DNA from 4 places in the Ectothiorhodospira sp. PHS-1 genome. Region 4 is predicted to be linked to each of the others. Evidence: predicted binding sites of a transcription regulator. Region 4 holds the regulator's gene; each other region holds the start of a gene.
The links. The regulator sigma-54, encoded in region 4, starts transcription at its own class of promoters, with help from an activator protein. The targets are predictions, from matches to a motif close to TGGCANGNTNCNTGCTT.
Positions count from the first base shown of each region.

Region 1: the regulator sigma-54 is predicted to act here: its motif matches at 1,484-1,500, upstream of ECTPHS_RS06335 (PEP-CTERM sorting domain-containing protein).
Region 2: the regulator sigma-54 is predicted to act here: its motif matches at 2,209-2,225, upstream of nifB (nitrogenase cofactor biosynthesis protein NifB).
Region 3: the regulator sigma-54 is predicted to act here: its motif matches at 3,062-3,078, upstream of nifV (homocitrate synthase).

Region 1 covers NZ_AGBG01000010.1:95,575-100,437, forward strand. The annotation lists gene ECTPHS_RS06330 (class I SAM-dependent methyltransferase) at 1-412, shown strand, start outside; gene ECTPHS_RS06335 (PEP-CTERM sorting domain-containing protein) at 648-1,430, opposite strand; gene ECTPHS_RS06340 (asparagine synthetase B) at 1,739-3,580, opposite strand; partial or broken gene ECTPHS_RS06345 (nucleotide sugar dehydrogenase) at 3,620-4,483, shown strand; gene ECTPHS_RS14940 (hypothetical protein) at 4,794-4,863, shown strand, end outside.
Region 2 covers NZ_AGBG01000026.1:22,228-27,090, reverse strand. The annotation lists gene ECTPHS_RS10895 (nitrogen fixation protein NifQ) at 1-583, opposite strand, end outside; gene nifB (nitrogenase cofactor biosynthesis protein NifB) at 636-2,153, opposite strand; gene truA (tRNA pseudouridine(38-40) synthase TruA) at 2,334-3,134, opposite strand; gene ECTPHS_RS10880 (CbiQ family ECF transporter T component) at 3,184-3,867, opposite strand; gene ECTPHS_RS10875 (FimV/HubP family polar landmark protein) at 3,902-4,863, opposite strand, start outside.
Region 3 covers NZ_AGBG01000008.1:58,101-62,963, forward strand. The annotation lists gene ECTPHS_RS05125 (EAL domain-containing protein) at 1-2,655, opposite strand, end outside; gene nifV (homocitrate synthase) at 3,118-4,263, shown strand; gene nifW (nitrogenase-stabilizing/protective protein NifW) at 4,305-4,637, shown strand; gene ECTPHS_RS05145 (nitrogen fixation protein NifZ) at 4,642-4,863, shown strand, end outside.
Region 4 covers NZ_AGBG01000003.1:18,402-23,264, forward strand. The annotation lists gene hprK (HPr(Ser) kinase/phosphatase) at 1-432, opposite strand, end outside; gene ECTPHS_RS01645 (PTS sugar transporter subunit IIA) at 429-902, opposite strand; gene hpf (ribosome hibernation-promoting factor, HPF/YfiA family) at 910-1,233, opposite strand; gene ECTPHS_RS01655 (RNA polymerase factor sigma-54) at 1,288-2,805, opposite strand; gene lptB (LPS export ABC transporter ATP-binding protein) at 2,972-3,697, opposite strand; gene lptA (lipopolysaccharide transport periplasmic protein LptA) at 3,694-4,188, opposite strand; gene lptC (LPS export ABC transporter periplasmic protein LptC) at 4,385-4,863, opposite strand, start outside.

The DNA of each region.
Region 1 (4,863 bases), on a different contig from region 4:
TGGTGTGATGCAGGCCCTGTCACGGCCGGAGCAGGCGGTGCGGGAGCTGGTGCATGCCACCCGACCGGGCGGACAGGTCTGGATCGACGCTCTGAACCGTGACTGCCTGACCACCCGGGTCCGGTGTCTGGTGGCCCGATTGACGGGGCGTGCGCCGGGTCTTCGGTACGACCGGGTCGGTGATCTTGCCGTCTGGCTGGAACGGGAAGGGGCCACGGAGGTGCAGGTGCACTGGATCCCCATCCTGCCGGGGCGTCTGCAGCGGTATCAGTCATTGCTGGAAAGGCCCTGGATGCGGCGGCTGATCCGGGCCGTTCCGGGGTTGGGCAGCCTGCTCAGCCACGCCATTCTGGTGTCCGCCAAACGTTCCCCTCATCCCCGGCCCTTCTCCCCCGAGGGGAGAAGGGGGTAAGGCCAGTTCCCAATCCATGGAGGAAAGTAGCCCCTCTCCCCTTGCGGGATAGGGGTTGGGACCCGTTCCCAATCCGCGGGGGAAAGCAGCCCCTCTCCCCTTGCGGGAGAGGGGTTGGGACCCGTTCCCGAATCCGCGGGGGAAAGCAGCCCCTCTCCCCTTGCGGGAGAGGGGTTGGGGTGAGGGGGAGTGCCTTGTTGGGGTGAGGGGAGTGCCTTGCTACGACGGGCAAGGATCAGATGGCGCGTCTGCGCCGCAGGAAGCCCATTGCGCCAAGCAGGCCGGCACCGAACAGGGCCAGCATGCCGGGCTCGGGGACGGCGGTGACGGGGGTGCCGTTATCCGCCGGTTCGTTGGACGGGTCAGAGGCAGTGCCGGTGGACGGTGGGTTGGCAAAAGCGCTTGTCACCGTCGGGGTCACGGACTGCCAGCCCTGACCGTGGAAATTCGTCAGGTTGTCGAAACCGAGCTGGACATGGTTGCCATTCAGGTCCCCGATGAGCATCTCGCTGTGCCAGACGAGGTCTGATTGCTTGGTGTCGTAGCCTGCACTTCCCCAAAGCCCTATCCGCTCATTGTCATGCCTAGCGTAAGAGAGCACCCCGGTCATGCTGTATGTTGCTCCGATCCACGCCTCATAGGGGGCTTCATCAAGCACCAGATTGATCGTGATGTCGGTGGCAAAGTTCGTAGGGCCATAATTCCTGGTCAAGCATAATCCAAAAAAAGAAGCAGAACATGTAGATCCACTATTTGCCGCGCTGACCTTGAAAAGGCTCTCCAGACCACTGATCTCTTTGGTTTCCGTGTTCACGGTGAATGTATTCCACCCCAGATCCGAGAAACTGAGGCGATTCGGTGCTGCGAGATTGGAGTTGGACAGCGTCACCCCGGAGCCTTCCCCCGGCGTCAAGGTAATGACCGCAGCCTGAGCCGTGCCCGCCAAGGCGCCGGCGCCGACCAACAGTGCCATGACCAGATGCTTCAGTGTGTTGTTCTTCTTGTGGGATGTGTTCATCGAAATCGTATCCTTCACGAAAAAACGCGGCGAAAACTGCATGCCAATTAATAAAGCACTAATCGTGCCATGATCGATGAAACGGCTTCCGGATGCGATTTTATGCGGAATGCCTCAAGCTTTTAGTCTTGAGATTGTAAAGAAATCCGACGTTTTTGCGTGTCAAGATAGAGCGTGCCCATCATGCGGCTTTTCAAGGCAGAAAATGGCTAATAAACCACGCCCCAGCCCCGAGGCCTGCCCTCGTTTTGGGGCGCCATGCGGAGGCCGGACGATGAAGGTGGGGGTGGTGTCGGAATTTTTTACGCTCAAAGCCGGCGTCCGGCCAGCCACAACTCCAGCACCATCAGCACCCACACCAGCTCTCCGTAATAGGCGGCGTGCTTGTCCCGGTGCAGGCGGATCAGCGCGTCGATGAACTCGGGCCGGATGATGTCCCGCCCCTTGAGGCGGGTCAGTGCATCCAGGGCAAGATCCCGCAGGGGCGGATGATCCCGCAGCCAGATGCCGAAAGGCAGGCCGAACCCATGCTTTTTCTTCTGAATGATGGCCTCCGGCAGAAAATCCCGGCAGGCCTGTTTGTAGAACCACCGCAACTGGTTGCCCCTGAGCTTCCGCGCCGACGGAATCCGGTTGGAGAGCATCATCAGGTCTTCGGCCAGCATCGGATAGGCCACCTCCACCCCGGCCAGCCGGCAGGCCGTGTTCACCTTCACCAGATCATTGTCGTGCAGGGTGAAATGCCAGTCCAGATACAGCATGCGGTTGAGCAGGGAAGCCCCTTCCGGTGCCGCGAACAGGCCTCGCTTCAGATCCCTGGGGGCGTGCAGGTCCACCGTGCCGACGAACCCCGCCGTGAAGACCTCCCGGGGATCATGGCGCTCCAGGAAGGCATAGGTATCCATCCGATCCGGCAGCGGAATCCGCGCCTGAGTGACATAACTGTGGGCCTTGCGCAGCAGCGGCAGATTCGCCAGCGGGGCCGTGCCCGCGATCAGCCCCTGTCTGGCCCAGGCGGGCAGGCGGTTGAAATGCTCGAATACACCCTGCTTGGCATAGCGTTCGTTGCCGGCAAACAGCTCATCCCCGCCATCCCCGGCCAGCATCAGTTCCACCCCTTCCTCGCGGGCCTTGCGGGCACACAGAAACGCCGGCAGCACGGAGGAATTACCGAACGGCTCATCGCAAGCGGCCGCCACATGCGGCAGCCAGGTGGTGATGTCGTCCGGCGTGACGTAATACTCATGGCCGACGGCCCCGAAATGGCCGCGGGCAAGCCGGGCATATTCCATCTCGTCGTAACCGGGCACATCAAAACCGATGGAATAGGCATGGGCCTCGTCGCTCACCCTGGCCAGCATCCCGGTGACGGTGGAGCTGTCCAGGCCGCCGCTCAAAAATGCGGCGGTCCGCGGCGCTTCCGGCGCTGCGACGGCATCACGCACCGCCTGCTCGATGATCGCCAGCATCTCCTTGCCCGCCCCGGCCACATCCACGGGAGTTTCCTCAAAGCGGGGCAGCCAGTAGGGGCGTACCCGATGCGTCCCGCGCTCCCACTCCAGCACGTGTCCGCCGGGCAGCTTGCGGATACCCTGGTAGATGCTGCGGGGGCTGGGGATGAAATGACAGTACACATAATCATGGATCGCCTGGGCATCCAGATCACCGCCCAGCCCCGCCTCCACCAGTGGGGCCAGGGCACTGCAGAAGCTCAGCCGGGTGCCGTCCTGGGCATAATAGAGCTGCCGGATGCCGATCTTGTCCACCGCCAGCAGGCCGCGCCCGCGTTCCGGTTCCAGGATCGCCAGCGCAAAAGGCCCCTTGAGGGCGGTCAGTGCCGCCGTGCCCTGACGGCGGTAATCCCGGGCCAGTGCTTGCAGGACGGCATCCACGCTGGTAGCGTCGCCATGATGCGCCCGGCCTGTCAGAGCCAGGATCAGCCCATCGGTTTGCAGCACTCCCCCTCCGGTACCGGCACAAAAGGCCGGACCCTGGCTGGCAAGGGCACCGCCCTCCAGTCCCTGGGCCAGTGTGGAACGGATCACGGCGTCGATGTCGGCAGTCGTGGTCAGCGCCCCTGCAATGCCCTGGGCTGGATGCACGTCGTGCAGGTTGGGGGAGTCGGTCATGGCGGGTGCATAATGGGGCATGAGCAATCATGGTAATCCGAACCACCGGGATGGACCAGCATGAGAATCGCGATCTTTGGGATGGGGTACGTGGGGGCGGTCTCGGCCGCGTGTCTGGCAAGGGATGGCCATGAGGTCGTCGGGGTCGACATCGACTCGCACAAGCTGGATCTGTTGCGCCGTGGGCATTCTCCCATCGTGGAGGAAGGCATCCAGGAACTCACTGCCCAGGTGGTACAGGCGGGACGCTTGACGGTCACCGACGACGTGAGCGAAGCCATCCGCCGCTCCGAGGTGTCCTTCATCTGTGTCGGCACCCCCTCCAGCCGCAACGGCAGCCAGGATCTTGCCGCCGTGCGCAACGTGGCCCGACAGATCGGCGAGGCCCTGGCCTTGACGGACCACTATCACACCGTGGTGCTACGCTCCACCGTCAAGCCCGGCACCACCCTGGAACTGGTGGGGCCGACGCTGGAATCCGCATCCGGCAAGCGGGTGGGGGAGGGCTTCGGCCTGGCCTTCCAGCCGGAGTTTCTGCGGGAAGGCTCGTCCATCAAGGACTATGATCATCCCCCCTTCACCGTGGTGGGTGCCGATTCCGAACGCACCCTGGACCAGGTGAAGCCCATCTTCGAACATCTGCCCTGCGAGTTCGTGGGTACCGGGATCGGCACGGCGGAAATGGTCAAGTACGCCTGCAATGCCTTCCACGCCCTCAAGATCGTCTTTGCCAACGAGGTGGGACGCCTGTCCCAGTCCCTGGGCCTGGACTCCCGCGAGGTGATGGAACTGGTCACCCGGGATCGTCAGCTCAACATTTCCCCGGCCTACCTGCGTCCCGGTTTTGCCTTCGGCGGCTCCTGCCTGCCCAAGGATTTGCGGGCGGTCCTCTACATGGCCAAGGAGCAGGACACCGAGCTACCCATGCTCGGCAGCCTCATTCCCAGCACAGCAGCAGATCGACCATGCGGTGGATTTTGTCCTGGACAGCGGCAAGCGGCGTGTGGGCCTGATCGGCCTGAGTTTCAAGAGCGGCACCGACGACATGCGCGAAAGCCCCCTGGTGGAACTGGCGGAGCGTCTGATCGGCAAGGGCATGGACCTGAAGATCCACGACCCCAACGTGCAGCTGTCCCGGGTCATCGGCGCCAACCGGCGCTACATCGAGGAGACACTGCCCCATATCGCCTCCCTGCTGATGGAAGATTGCCGTGCCCTCATCGAACACTCGGAAGTGATCGTCCTGGGGCTGAGTGATGCCCCGCTGGTGGCACAGTTGCTGGCCCATGCCGGTCCGGAACAGC
Region 2 (4,863 bases), on a different contig from region 4:
CCTGGGCATTGAGTGCCACCAGCCCCGGGAAATTGTCCCGCATCAGCCGGGTGAGCTGATCACGACTGCGAAGCCCCAGATCCTGCCAGAGATGATCCAGCCCCATGCAGGCGGCGGCCACGATGGCGGCCAGCCAGACCTCGGAGGGATCCCGTCCCCGGCGATGGGACAGCAGCAACTGCTGGAGATCCCGCCGTTCGTCCAGGCGCTGCACCTCCACCGGCTCCAGGGCAGGCGGATTGAGGGTCAGCCCCGGAAAGTGACGACCGAGCATCTGCCGGTAGTCACTGCCGGACAGCCCCAGATGCGCCGGCAGGACGCCGCGACCGCCGATCCAGGCGGACAACAGACACGCCAGCAGATCATCGTTGGGCAGCCCCCCGGCATGGGCAAGCAGTCGGTCGTGGAGGCTGTCCATCCTGCCCTCGCCGGCCTCGGCAACCTCATCACAACCACCGACCCGGGGCGGATGGCCGGCGCGGTGCCGGCCATGGGGGCTTTTTTTCCAATGCACGGTACCCGCCGGCACCGGCGTGACGGCGTGTGAGGCTGCCATGTTCGACGCTGACAGATTCAGTGGCATGGGTATTTCCTCATGTTGCCTGTCATCGACCGCCTGGGGTTTGCAGGCTGCGTCACGCGCACTGCGTCGCCTCTTCCGCGGCCATGTCCAGGCGCCCGGCGGCCATCATCTCTCGGTACACGGCCATCACCGCATCCTCGATGGGGGCCATGGCGTGCTCGCCGTTGGGCATGATCCCGGCCGCCTCAAGTACCGACCAGGGTTCAATGCCGATACGGGCACAGAGCAGCACCTCGCAGTCCTCCAGGGCCCGCACCGTGCTGGCCAGCACCTGGGCCCGGTCATTGCAGGCCTCCGGTCCGGCGCAGTACAGATCCGCCCGCCGGTGCCCCTCGAACCGAACCCCTTCCGGCGTGGCCTTGTAAATCAAAAACTCCCGGGCATAGCCGAAATGCTGATTGACCAAGCCGCCGCCCTTGGTGGCCACCGCCATCAGCACCGGGCGGGCGGGCGGTTGTGCGGCGGATCCGGCCGAAGGTATTGAAGTCACAGTGCCTCCCTGGCGCTTGCGCGCCGCCATGCGTTCCCTGATCGTCGCCTGGACCTGATCCCGGCGTTCACGGACCGCGTCGTAGTCCGGCAGATCCTGATCAATGCGCGCCAGGCTAAATGCCTCGCCCCGATCCTCGCCCAGCATGCCCACTGCGTCGGCACGGCACTGGCGGCAATGGCGCATCATGTTCATATCGCCCTCGCACGCATCCCGCAGGGCGGACAGTTCCGCCTCGGTGGGCCCACGCTGACCGTTGAGACCGAAATAGGTGCCGTGGGCCGGGTCGGAGATCAGGGGCATGACGTTGTGCAGGAAGGCGCCCTTCTCCTTGACCCTGCGGGAGACATCCTTGAGATGGTGATCGTTGATACCCGGAATCATCACCGAGTTGACCTTCACCAGAACGCCCCGCTCCACCAGCATTTCCAGGCCTTTCTGCTGCTGGCTGATCAGAATCCGCGCCCCTTCCCGGCCGAACACCCGGCGACGCTCCCACAGCACCCAGGGATGGATGCGGGCGCCGATCTCCGGGTCGATGCTGTTGATGGTGATGGTGACATGATCCACGCCCAGCGCGACCAGTTCATCCACATGCTGGGGCAGTGCCAGGCCGTTGGTGGACAGGCAAAGCTTGATGCCGGGGTCCTGCTCCCGGATGCCCCGGAAGGTGGCAAAGGTGCGGGTTGGGTTGGCCAGGGCGTCACCGGGTCCGGCGATGCCCACCACGGTCATCTCGGGGATGGAAGCCGCGACGGTCAGGGCCTTGTGGATGGCCTGAGCCGGCTTGAGGACCTCGGACACCACGCCGGGACGGGACTCGTTGGAGCAGTCGTACTTGCGGTTGCAGTAATGACATTGGATGTTGCAGGCCGGAGCCACCGCCAGATGCATGCGGGCAAAGTGGTGATGAGCCTCTTCCGAGTAGCAGGGGTGATCCTGGATCTTGGCCTGGATGTGGGCGGGCAGTCCGGGTTTCCGACCGTGGCTGTCGCCGCAACCGGAACTGGGCTTGGTGCTGGCGCACCCGCCCTGGACGGTGACGGGGATTTGAATGATTCTGTCGGGCTTTGGGTCCATCACAATCCTCCCAGGGTGCCCGCCGCAGCGGGATTGACTTGGTTTTCCTGGAGGGATGCAAGACCTGTGCCCGGCCTTTAATGGGTGGTATTTATCTGTTTTTAATGGATAAAAAAAAGATCACCCAGGGAGAATGTGGGGCTTGCCACAGGGAAATGTCGGGAAAGTCACAGCCACCGGCTAAACGAAGCCGTAGCGGGGAATGACCGCCTCCGGGCGCAGGTCGAACTGCGCGTCATACCCCACCTGAACCAGATACAGGCCGTCCGGCGGTGCCGTCACCCCGCCCTGGCTGCGATCCCGGGCTTCCCGCAGTTCCGCCAACCAGTCACTGGGCCGCTCGCCTCGACCCACGCACATGAGGGCGCCGGCGATATTGCGTACCATGTGATGCAAAAAGGCATTGGCCCGAATGTCCAGATAGATGAAATCCCCATCGCGGGTCACCGACACCGACTGCACCTCCCGGATGGGATGACGGGCCTGACAACCCAGGGCACGGAAACTGCTGAAATCATGTTCGCCCAGCAGATGCTGGGCCGCCTCGTGCATGGGCTCCGCCGCCAGGGGACGGTGATACCAGGTCACCCGCCCACGCAGGACGGCGGGACGGGCCAAACGGTTCAGGAAGACATAGCGATAACGGCGCCAGCGAGCGGAGAACCGGGCATGGAAATCCGGTGCCACGGGCCTGACCCACTGCAGACTGATCTCCGGCGTGAGATTGCTGTTGCCGCCCAGCAACCAGGCATGGGGCGGACGGTCGGCGGTGGTATCGAAATGCACGATCTGACAGGTGGCATGCACCCCGGCATCGGTACGGCCGGCACAGGTCACCTGCACGGGATGATCCGCCACCTTGGCCAGCGCCCGTTCCACCAGGGGCTGGATGGTGCGGCCATCTTTTTGCTGCTGCCAGCCCCGGAATCCGGAGCCGTCGTATTCAAGTCCGATCGCCAGTCGACGGGGGGTGTCGTTCATTGGATTCGTGGGGCATGAATGGGAGGCGGGATGATACCAGTTCCCGGCATCAGTGCAGGGCGGCCAGCAGCAGCGGTAGCAGGATCAGGCACAGCAACAGCCACTGACCCGGTCCCGGTGGCGGCACGGGATCCAGGCGAATGGGCTCCAGCGGCGCCTTCTCCGCTTGCTCCAGCACCTGCCGAAACAGACCGGTGGCCCGCTGCCCCAGCCCCTGAAGCCGCGCCTTGGGGCCTTGCGGCGTGGTATCCGGACGACCGGCGGCGGCCAGTATCCGGACTTGGGGCAGTGCCTCCAGGGTCAGCACCAGCCGCACGGCGAAACGTTCCCGGGGCAAGCCCAGCGGCGCCAGGGGACGGGTGAGCCACAACAGCCCCTTGACCAGGGATTCCCGCGAGGTGACATGCAGTAACCAGACCACGGCGGCCACCGCCAGTACCAGCACCAGGGTCCGCTGCAGGCCCATCACCAGACCTTCCCGCCCCGGAGACCAGGCCCCCATCCATTCCAGCAACGGCGTACCGGGGGTGAACCAGCCAAAGATCAGGATGATGGAAAGAAAGAACCACTTGAGGCGGCGGGACATCGCCAGGAACCGCCCCACGCCCTCGGCGCCGGTGGCCGCCAGCGCGACGGCGGCCAGTAGACCGCCCACCGCCAGCACGGCCCAGCCGGCCTGGGCGACGCACAGGATGAACAGGACGACACCCAGAATCTTCAGGGCCGGGTGCATCCGCTCAGACACTCAACATCACGCCGGAGCAGGGTCAACGGATCTGATCCAGCAGTTCCCGAGCCTCCTGCTGCTGCAGGGCATCACCTTCCGCCAGGACTTCTTCCAGGGTGGCGCGGGCACCTTCCGCGTCGCCCATGTCGATGTAGGCGCGGGCCAGGTCCAGCTTGGTGCTGACTTCATCGCCGAGGCCGAAGGCATCTTCCAGACTCTGGGTGTCGTCCTCCAGATTTCTCAGATCATCTTCGGTAAAGGAGTCCTCCAACAGACGTACCGTATCGTCCGCATCGTCCTTCCTGGAGGACTCGGACACCTTGAGGGTGGCGTCTTCATCCGCCCAGTCCAGATCCTTGAGATCGATTTCCAGCGTTGCCTCGTCCCCGGGGGACGGCGGTTCCGCCGGCCGATCAGACGTCGAGACGGATTGACGTTCAGGCCGGTCAATATTGACCGTATCATCCTCCTGATCCACCGACGCCTGGCGTGGTTTGGCGGACTCCGACTCCAGTTCGTCAATGTCGAAATCCAGGTCCCCCAGATTGAACTGGAGGGTGTCCTCCTCCTCATCCCGAACCCTCCCGGCATCCCGGGTTGGCTCGGCCGGCGTCGCAATATCGGAGCCAGCATCCTGCAAGCGGGTCGGCGCTTCTTCTTCATTCCCTGGCTGCAGTGCCGTCGGTGCTTCCTCATCGATACCGGAAGCATCGGAACGATCCGTCGCCAGGGCATCCAGGTCATCACGAATATCAAAATCCACGTCACCGAGAGAAACGTCCAGATCCTGCATACTCAGGAGATCGCTGTCGTCCCTACCCGCCGAAGACACTGGGGAAGATGCCTTGCCCATGCCCTGGTAGAGGCTGTTACCCGGACTCAGCTCCTGCCCCATGGTCACCAGTCGATCCCACAGGGCGGAGGCACGGTCTCCCTTGAGTTCGAACATTCGTGCCGCCATCTCGTCGAAGGCACTCTGGTTGCCGGTGGCAAAGTAGGTTT
Region 3 (4,863 bases), on a different contig from region 4:
CACCCCCTCGGCGATCACCCTCAGGCCGAGCGTGCCGGCCAGGGCCACGATGGTTCGGGCAATGGCCGCGTCGTTGGGATCGTTGAGTACATCGCGGACGAACGACTGGTCGATCTTCACGTCGTCCAGAGGCAGCCGCTTGAGGTAGCTCAGGGAAGAATATCCCGTGCCGAAGTCATCCAGGGAAAACGTGATGCCCCGCGCCCGTAACTGCCGCATCTTGTCGATCACATCCTCCACGTCCTCCAGTAACAGGCTCTCGGTGATCTCCAGTTTGAGACGGTGAGGGTCGGCGCCGGTGGTGTTCAGGATCTTCAGCACGCCGGGCACGAAGTCCGGGTGCCGAAACTGACGGGCGCTCACATTGACAGCCATCTTCAGGTGCCTCAGGGAGGCGTCCCCGGCCCATTGGGCCAGTTGGGTACAGGCAGTCTCCAGTACCCATTGCCCCAGGGGCAGGATCAAGCCCGTGTCTTCGGCCAGGGCAACGAACTCACCGGGAGGTACCAAGCCCCGCTCCGGATGCTGCCAGCGCAACAGGGCCTCGGCGCCCATCAATTGGCTGTCGTCGTTTACCACTGCCTGGTAATGCAGCAAAAACTGTTTTTCCACGAGCGCTCGGCGCAGATCTCCCTCCAGGGCGGCCCGGGCCATTACCGATGCCTGCATTGCCGGGTCGAACAGCCGATGGGTGTTGCGTCCCGCCGCCTTGGCCTGATACATGGCCAGGTCGGCACGCTTCATGAGTTCGTCCACGCTCAACGATTCACGATCAAACAGGGTGATGCCGACACTGGCGGTGCCGTGGTGCTCCTGGTCACCGAGGCGATAAGGATGGTTCAAGGCGGCCAGGATCTTGTCGGCGACAAACCCAGCCTGTTGAGTGGCCTCCTGAGCCTCGTGGCTGAGCCTGTGCAGCATGACCACGAATTCATCCCCACCCAAACGGGCCACGGTGTCGTTTTCGTGCACGCAGCCGATGATGCGTTTGGCCGCCTGGATGAGCAAACGGTCGCCCTGGTCATGGCCCAGGGTGTCGTTGAGGATCTTGAAGTTGTCCAGATCGATGAACAGTAATGCCCCATGATGGTGCTCGCGGCGGCAGAGATCGACGGACGCCTCCAGGCGTTCGGTGAGCAGACGCCGGTTGGGCAACTGGGTCAACGGGTCGTAAAAGGCCAGGGTCCTGATCTCTTCCTCGGCCTGCTTGCGGGCGGTGATGTCCCGGGCGATGCCCTGGAAGCCGGTAATCTTTCCCACCTCGTCCCGTGAGGGTAGGGCACTGGAGCTATGCCAGCGCCAATAGCCGTCCGAATGCAGCACCCGGTATTCGACATCCTGCACGTGTTGGCCTTGTTGCATGACGTCGGCAAATGCCCGAAGGCAGAGGTGGAGATCCTCCGGGTGGACGAATTCGGAGAAATGGCGACCCAGGACACGTTCAGGATTGTGACCCATGAGGGTCTGCCAGCTGGGGGAAACGAACCGGATATGTCCATCGGGGGAAAACAGGTAGATGATGTCGTAACTGTTTTCCACCAGAAAGCGGTATTTCTCCTCGGAACGTCGCAGATCTGCTTCCGCCTCCTGGCGCTCCCGAATCTCCTGGCCCAGGAACCGGTTGGCCGCTTCCAGGGAATGATGGCTGCGCTTTAACGCCAGATCGGACTGCAGGATACGCAGATAGCCGCGCATTACCAGCAAACCCAGACCGACAATGACCCACCAGGCGAGGCTCAGGGTCCAGAATTTTCGCCACCAGGCGGCCATCACGACATCTTGCGCTTCCCCGGCCACCACCAGGAAAGGTAACTCCCGTACCATCTGGGCCGTGTAGGAGCGGCGCGTCCCGTCCACCGGCGAGACAATGGTGAAATGCAATGTATCTTTCTCACCAATAATCAGGGGGATCAATCGGCCGGCCTCCACCGGGTGACCAAGCTGGGCCTCCAGATTCTCCAGGGCATCCCGGGGGCGCCGCGCCAGTAACCGTTCCCCGTGGTCCACGATGGTCAGGCTGCTGCCGGGAGGGGGTTCTGCACGTTCCAGCCAGTGGTCGAAGAAACCCAGATCCAGGCGCACCTCCAGCAACCCCGCAAACCGGCCCTCGGCGTCACGAAGGGATAGGGCATGGACGACGAGAAACCGTTCACCCGCGGGGGACCAGAAGGCCCGGGAGACCAGGCGTTCCAGGTCGGGATCGGCGCGCAGGGAAAGGAAATGGTTCTGATCGCTGATGTCGTGATCGATCTTCAGGTCGCCACCGGAGGCGTGAGTCATCACCCCCTCGAGATCGAACAGGGCGATGGCCTGGGCATGGGGCAGGAGGCGAAGATGACGGTCAAGCCACTGGTTGATGCGGGCGTGGGCTTCCGGGTCATCCTCGCGGGGCCGGAGGGTCTCGGGCCGGATCTCGCCGGCCATGCTGCTGAGCAGGGCACCGCTGGTCTCGAATGCGGCGTACAGCCACTCGCTCACCAGCACGCTGGTGGAATGGGTACGCTGTCGGGAAGCCTCCATGTCCTGCCTGCTGGAAGCGTTCAGATCCCAGGCGATGACCAAGGCCAGTACCAGGCAAAAACCCAGATAGAGCATCCAGGCCTTGATAGCGATGTGCCGGTGGCGGCCATCGCCAAGCAGCGGGTATTGGGTCACCGGGAGTGTCCTGGTGCGGGTATCACGGATTTTTAGGCTCCCGAGGTGGGTACGGGTGGCTGCCATCCTGGTCTGTTCATGACCGACCCTGAGGGGGGGGTGGTCTTTACTTATATCATTTTCTCCGCCTGCGAATTCAGGATCAGGACGGAACCACGCCATTCTCCCGACCGATGGTGGTTGCCGCCTTTGCCTTGGGGCAAAAGGGACATCCTGGACTCCCGCCTTCGCGGGAGTGACGGCGGGTTGATGACGGCAAGGCGCCTTCGGGGGATGGCGGTCAGGATGTCTTTCTTGAGGCAGGAGCAAGGCGCTTTGTAGTAAATCCCACAATCCCCCCGTCAAGTCACATAACCACCCTCATCCCGTCATTAAATAATCATTTAAAATCATTAGCTTGATTGCCTGGCACGATAATCGCTAAATCCTCGGCATGGCCCCATTCGCCCGACGAGGACATCCATGACCCAACCGCTCGGCATCGTCATCGACGACACCACCTTGAGAGACGGTGAACAATCCGCCGGCGTGGCCTTCAATGACGCCGAGCGGGTGGCCATCGCCAGGGGGTTGGATGACCTGGGTGTTCCCGAACTGGAAATCGGCATTCCTTCCATGGGTCCCGAGGAACGGGAGTCCATCGCTCTGCTGGCCCGGCTGGGACTCAAGGCCCGTTTGCTGGTGTGGAGCCGCATGCGCGCCGATGACCTGGCCGACTGCGCGGGTCTGGGGGTTCACATGGTGGACCTGTCCATCCCCGTTTCGGATCAGCAGATCCGGCGCAAACTGGGCCGGGATCGGGAGTGGGTGCTGGAAAGCATCCGCCGTCACGTGGCCCAGGCCCTGGAACTGGGACTGGAGGTGGGCGTGGGCGGGGAGGATGCCTCCCGGGCCGATCCCGATTTTCTCTGCCGGGTGATCGAGATCGCCCAGTCTGCCGGGGCGCGCCGTTTCCGCTTCGCCGACACCGTGGGCATCATGGAACCCTTCGGTGTGCTGGCACGCATCCGGCAGCTGCGCGCTGTCTCCGACCTGGAGATCGAGATGCATGCCCATGACGACCTGGGCCTGGCCACCGCCAACACCCTGGCCGCCGCCCTTGGGGGAGCCACCCATGTGAACACCACCGTCAACGGCATCGGGGAACGGGCCGGCAACGCCGCCCTGGAAGAGGTGGTGATGGGGTTGCGTCGGCTTCACGGCATCGAAACCGGAGTGGAGCTGCGCCGTTTCCCGGCCCTGTCCCATCTGGTGGAGACCGCTTCCGGCCGTCCCATCCACTGGCAGAAGAGCCTGGTGGGAGAGGGGGTCTTCACCCACGAGGCGGGCATCCATGTGGACGGTCTGCTCAAGGATCCGGCCAATTACCAGGGCGTGGATCCGGCGGAACTGGGCCGGGAGCACCGTCTGGTGCTGGGCAAGCATTCCGGCGCCCATGCCGTGATGGCGGCCTATGCGCGCATGGGAGTAACCCTGGACAAGGCCCAGGCGGCCCTGTTGCTGAGTCGTTTGCGTCGATCCGTTTCACAGTCCAAGCGGCCGCCGACGGAGCATGAACTGGCCACCTGGTATGCGGAACTCGCCTGCCCGAACGGGGCGGTGGCGTGAGGCCGCGTGTTTCATTGATATCCACCATCGAGGTCTGAACCATGACTGAAACCACCGAACTGGAAGAAGACCTGCGGGAAATGGGGTCTGCCGAAGAGTTTCTTGAGTATTTCAACATTCCTTACGATGAGGCCGTTGTCCGGGTGAATCGTCTGCATATCCTGCAGCGTTTTCATGACTATCTCTCCGGCACTCTGGACAACCTGCCCACGGATCTGTCGGCCCGTCGGGATATCTACCGCAGCCTGCTGATGCAGTCCTACGCGGATTTTGTGGAATCCGATGCCCGCACCGAAAAGGTGTTCAAGGTTTTCAAGCGCCCGGCGCCGGGCGTCACCGTAGTGCCCCTGGAACAGGCCTTCATCCGGAGATAGCCCCATGGAGCAATATCGAGAGTACGGCGAGCAGGTCAGGGTGGTCCGTCCCTTGCGTAACGACGGCACCTACCCCGGTATGGACCGGGGCGAGCTGCTGGTGCCCCGGGGCAGCATCGGGGTGGTCATCGGCAGGGGTACCTTCCTGCAGGATCAGGTGATCTACACCGTCAACTTTCTGGAAGCGGGCCGTGTGGTGGGGTGCCGACAGGAAGAATTGATCGAC
Region 4 (4,863 bases):
GTGCAGGGTGATGGTCTCCGCCAGCTTGTCGCTGAAGAAATAGCGCAGGATATTGATGATTTCGTGGCTGTGCAGGGCAGTGGAGAGCAGGGGGACGGCCTGTTTGTCCGCCAGGGCGCACAGTTCCGGCTGAACCGCCAGACCGTCGGTGACGATCAGGAGGGCCGCCGTGCCGTTCACCAGCTGTTCCAGGATGTCCCGCTGGGAGTTCTTGCGCAGGTTCCACAGGTAGCGCATCTCGTCCGGACCCAGCACCTGGATCTGGTTGGGATGGATGATGTTCAGGTGTCCGACCAGTGAGGTACTGCCGTGAGGCGTGGCCTGGTGAGCGATCCGGCGTTCCCTGCCCTGATGACCGGCCACCCAGCGCAGGGCCAGGCGTTCTCCCATGGCCTCGACGACGTGATGGACGGTAAGGGGGGGCGTGGTCACGGTGAGTCTGGGCTTTCGGTATCCCAGTGGTGTACCAGCTCCAGCAGGTCTTCCGGTCCTTTGGCGCTACGCAGTCGGGCCAGGGTCTCCGGATCGGAGAACATGCGCGCGAGCAATGCGAGGATCTGCAGGTGTTCGTCGGTACATTCGGTCGGCACCACCAGGGCAAACAGGATGTCCACCGGTTCGCTGTCCGGGGCGTCGTAGTCCACGCCCTTGCCCAGCTTGAGCAGGGCGGCACAGGCCTCGTCGGCTCCGGCCAGCCGGCCGTGGGGGATGGCGACGCCATGCCCCAGGCCGGTGCTGCCCAGGCGTTCCCGGGCCAGCAGGCTGTCGAAGATCTCTCCCTGGGTCAGCCTGGGCAGGTGGCTCGAAAGCATGTCACCCAGCATCTCCAGAGCACGTTTCTTGCTGCTGACGTCCGGCAGACAGCAGACGCGCTCCGAAGCGAGAAGATCACCGATGTTCATGGATATCTCACCCGATGTGGTTACGGTGGGAGCCTTCGGCGCGGTGATGGTCCTTGAGCTTCTCCTTGTGCTTGACCACCTGACGGTCCAGTTTGTCGACCAGGGCGTCAATGGCTGCGTACATGTCGGCATGGCTGGCGTCGGCAAAGATGGTGTTGCCGCTGACCAGCATGTTGGCTTCCGCCTTCTGCTGCAGTTTCTCCACGGTCAGGACCACATGTACGTCGATGACGTTGTCGAAATGGCGCTCCAGGCGCTGGAACTTGTCATTGACATAGTCGCGCAGGGCGTCGGTCAGGTCCACGTGGTGACCGGTGAGGTTGATCTGCATGAGGTGACTCCTTGGTTTGAAATGTGAAAGTGAAGCTGAGGCCTGGTTGTGGATTCAGACGAGGCGCTTGCGTTCGTTGGATGGCGGGATCGCCATGGCCTCGCGATACTTGGCAACGGTGCGCCTCGCTACCTGGATGCCCCGGTCCACCAGGATCTGGGCAATCTTGCTGTCACTCAGGGGCTTGCCCTGGGGTTCTTCGGCAATCAGTTTGCGAATCATGGCACGGATGGCCGTGGCGGAGCACTCACCGCCGTCGGACGTCCCCACGTGGCTGGAGAAGAAATACTTGAATTCGTAAATCCCTCTCGGGGTGTGCATGTACTTCTGGGTGGTGACGCGGGAGATGGTGGATTCGTGCATCTCCAGTTGCTCGGCGATATCCCGCAGCACCAGGGGTTTCATGGCTTCGTCACCGTGTTCCAGAAAGGCGCGCTGATGTTCCACGATGGCGGTGCCCACACGCAGCAGGGTCTCGTTGCGGCTTTGCAGGCTTTTGATGAACCAGCGGGCCTCCTGCAGGCTATTGCGCAGGTAGATATTGTCCTGGCTGGAATCGGCCCGTCGCACAAAGCTGGCATAAAGTGGGTTGACCCGCAACCGGGGCGCGACTTCCGGATTCAGTTCCACCTGCCAGAATCCCTCGCGCTTGCGCACGAAGACATCGGGAATGATGTATTCCGGTGCGCTGGAACTGATCAGGGTGCCCGGGCGGGGATTCAGGCTCTGGATCAGCGAGATCACCACCTGCAATTCGCCGTCAGCCAGCCCCAGTCGGCGCTGGACCCCCTTGAAGTCGCGGGTGCCCAGGGCTTCCAGGTGATCACGCACCAGGGTTCTGGCCTCGGCCAGCCAGGGCGTCTCCGGCGCGAACTGCTCCAGTTGCAGCAACAGGCACTCGGCAAGATCCCGTGCACCCACGCCCACGGGATCCAGGTGCTGGACCATGCGCAACACGGCTTCCACCTCATCCAGCTCCAGTTCCATCTCCTGATCCTGGGCCAGGCCGGCGTGGATCTGCTCGATGGGTTCGGCCAGGTAGCCGTCATCGTTGATGGCATCGATGATGGTCATGGCGATGACCTGGTCCCGCTCGCTCAGGGGCGACAGGTTGATCTGCCAAAGCAGGTGGTCACGCAGGTCTTCGCCGGGTGCACTCTGATTCTCGAACAGGTCGCGACCGTCGTTGTCCATCTGGCCGCCGCCGGCGGTCGGCATGTCGTAGAGGTCTTCCCAGTTGCTGTCCACGGGCAGTTCCTCGGGAATGGTTTCCGCGGATTCGCTGGTGTTGTCCCGTTCGGCGGGCTCGTCGAATTCCCGGCTCTCCGCATCCTTGTCGGCGCTATCGGCGCCGGGGGCCATGCCTTCAGGTTGGGTGGCTTCATCCATGCCGGTATCCAGGTCGGCATCCGCGCCTTCCAGGGCTTCCAGCATCGGGTTGGTCTCCAGCGTTTCCTGGATCTGGGCCTGGAGCTCCAATGTGGACAGCTGCAGCAGCCGGATGGCCTGCTGCAGCTGCGGTGTCATGGTAAGGCTCTGGCCGAGACGGAGCTGGACAGAAGGTTTCAGCATAGGATGTGGCGTGCCACCGGAGTCGTCAGGCAGGAGTTGAAGGGTCCGGGCAGTACTGACGGTGCCTTGCCGTCATGTGCCGGGTCTGTCATCCGGATTATACGTCCTGGCACGAAAAATGTGACCCAGTGTGGGGAAACCATGCGTTGGCTCAAAAACTCTACCTTCATAGTCGGAAATGATCGCCCAGGTAGACCCGCCTGACCTGGGGGTCTGCCAGCACCACTTCCGGCGGCCCCTCGCTGATCAGGTGTCCGTCGCTCAGGATATAGGCGCGATTGCAGATGCCCAGGGTTTCACGGACGTTGTGATCGGTGATCAGTACCCCGATATTCCGGGAGACCAGATGGGTGATGATGCGCTGAATTTCGATCACGGAGATGGGGTCTACCCCGGCAAAGGGCTCATCAAGCAGGATGAAGGCCGGTTCGGTGGCCAGGGCGCGGGCGATTTCCACCCGCCGCCGCTCACCCCCCGAGAGGCTGATGCCCAGGCTCTCGCGGATATGCATGATCTGAAACTCTTCCAGCAGGGATTCCATGTGCTCATGGCGCTGGCCGCGGCTGAGGTCGCGGCGTGTTTCCAGCACGGCAAGCAGGTTGTCTTCCACCGACAACTTGCGAAAAACCGAGGCCTCCTGGGGCAGATAGCCGATGCCCAACTGGGCGCGGGCATGCATGGGCAGGGGGGTGATATCCCTGCCGTCCAGTTCGATGCGCCCGCCGTCGCAGGGGATGAGACCGACGATCATGTAAAAACAGGTGGTCTTGCCGGCGCCGTTGGGACCCAGCAGGCCCACGACCTCACCGCTGTTCACCTGCAGTGATACACCGTCCACCGGCTTGCGGGCGCGGTACTGCTTGACCAGGTCGTGGGTCTGCAGACGACTCATGGCGTCCCCTCGACAGGGGCGGGAGGCTGTTCCCTGGGCGTGAAGATGGCCTCGACACGGCCGGTGTCCCCGGTGCGGGCCTCCAGCGTGGCCGTGCGCAGGTCATAGGTGATGCGGCTGCCCCGGAACTCGTCCGTGCCCTGTCGCACGCGGGCATTGCCGCTCAGCTCCATGCGTTGCTCGTTGGGGAGGAACTCCATCCGCGCGGCTTCGGCCCGGACTTCCCGCCCCTGTGGATCCAGTGTGTTCAGGGTGGCCGGTTGACCCTCCGCGGTCATGCGTTCCAGCACCCGGCCCGGGGTATGGACGGTGACCGTATCGCCGCTGATTTCTGTGGCGCCCTGGGTGATGCGTACGCTGCCCCGGTAGGTGCTGATGCCCCGGTTGTCGTCCAGGGTGGCCGAGTCCGCCTCAATGCGGATGGGCAATGTCCGGTCCACCTGCGCCTGGAGCGGTCCGGACGGCAGCAGGATGGCCAGGGCCGGGATCATGAACCACGCGCCAGGCCGTCGCCAGGGTGAGCACTGAACCGCGCCCTCGCCGTTGCTCCCGCGAAGGCGGGAGCCCATGCTTTTCACTCCGTGACTGGATTCCCGCCTGCGCGGGAATGACGACCCGGGGGAGGCCGGCCGCATTCCGTTGGACCTGGATTCCCGCTGGCGCGGAAATGACTGACTGGGAACAGCCCTAATGGGGAACATAGACACCCCGTGCTTCTCGTTTGAGTTCCAGAATTTCACGTTCAAGATCCAGGAACAGCCCCAGACCCTCGGCCTCCTGATAGGTTGTCTGCAGACGTGCCGGGGCATCGGTGACGGCCTGACGGGGATCAGGCCAGAGGGTGGTGTCCCGGGTGGTGATGGTGATCGGGTCCCGTCCACCCTCTGCAGCGCGGTGGATGTGCACCTCGCCCAGCAACCTGACCTCATCACCGATGGGGGAGATCCAGCCCTGCTCGGAGCGCAGGGTCCAGGTGGGGCCAGGTGGTTGATGCAGGACCAGTACCGGGGTCTCCAGCCAGCGTGCCCCATCCATTTCGCGCTGCTCCATGCGCTGGCCGCGGAGCTGGTAACGGGGTTCACCCTGGGAGTCCATATGGATGGCCGCATACTGTTCCAGAAAGAAATCGGTTCCTTCGGTTGCCGCGTCTTCCAGTACCCGGCGGC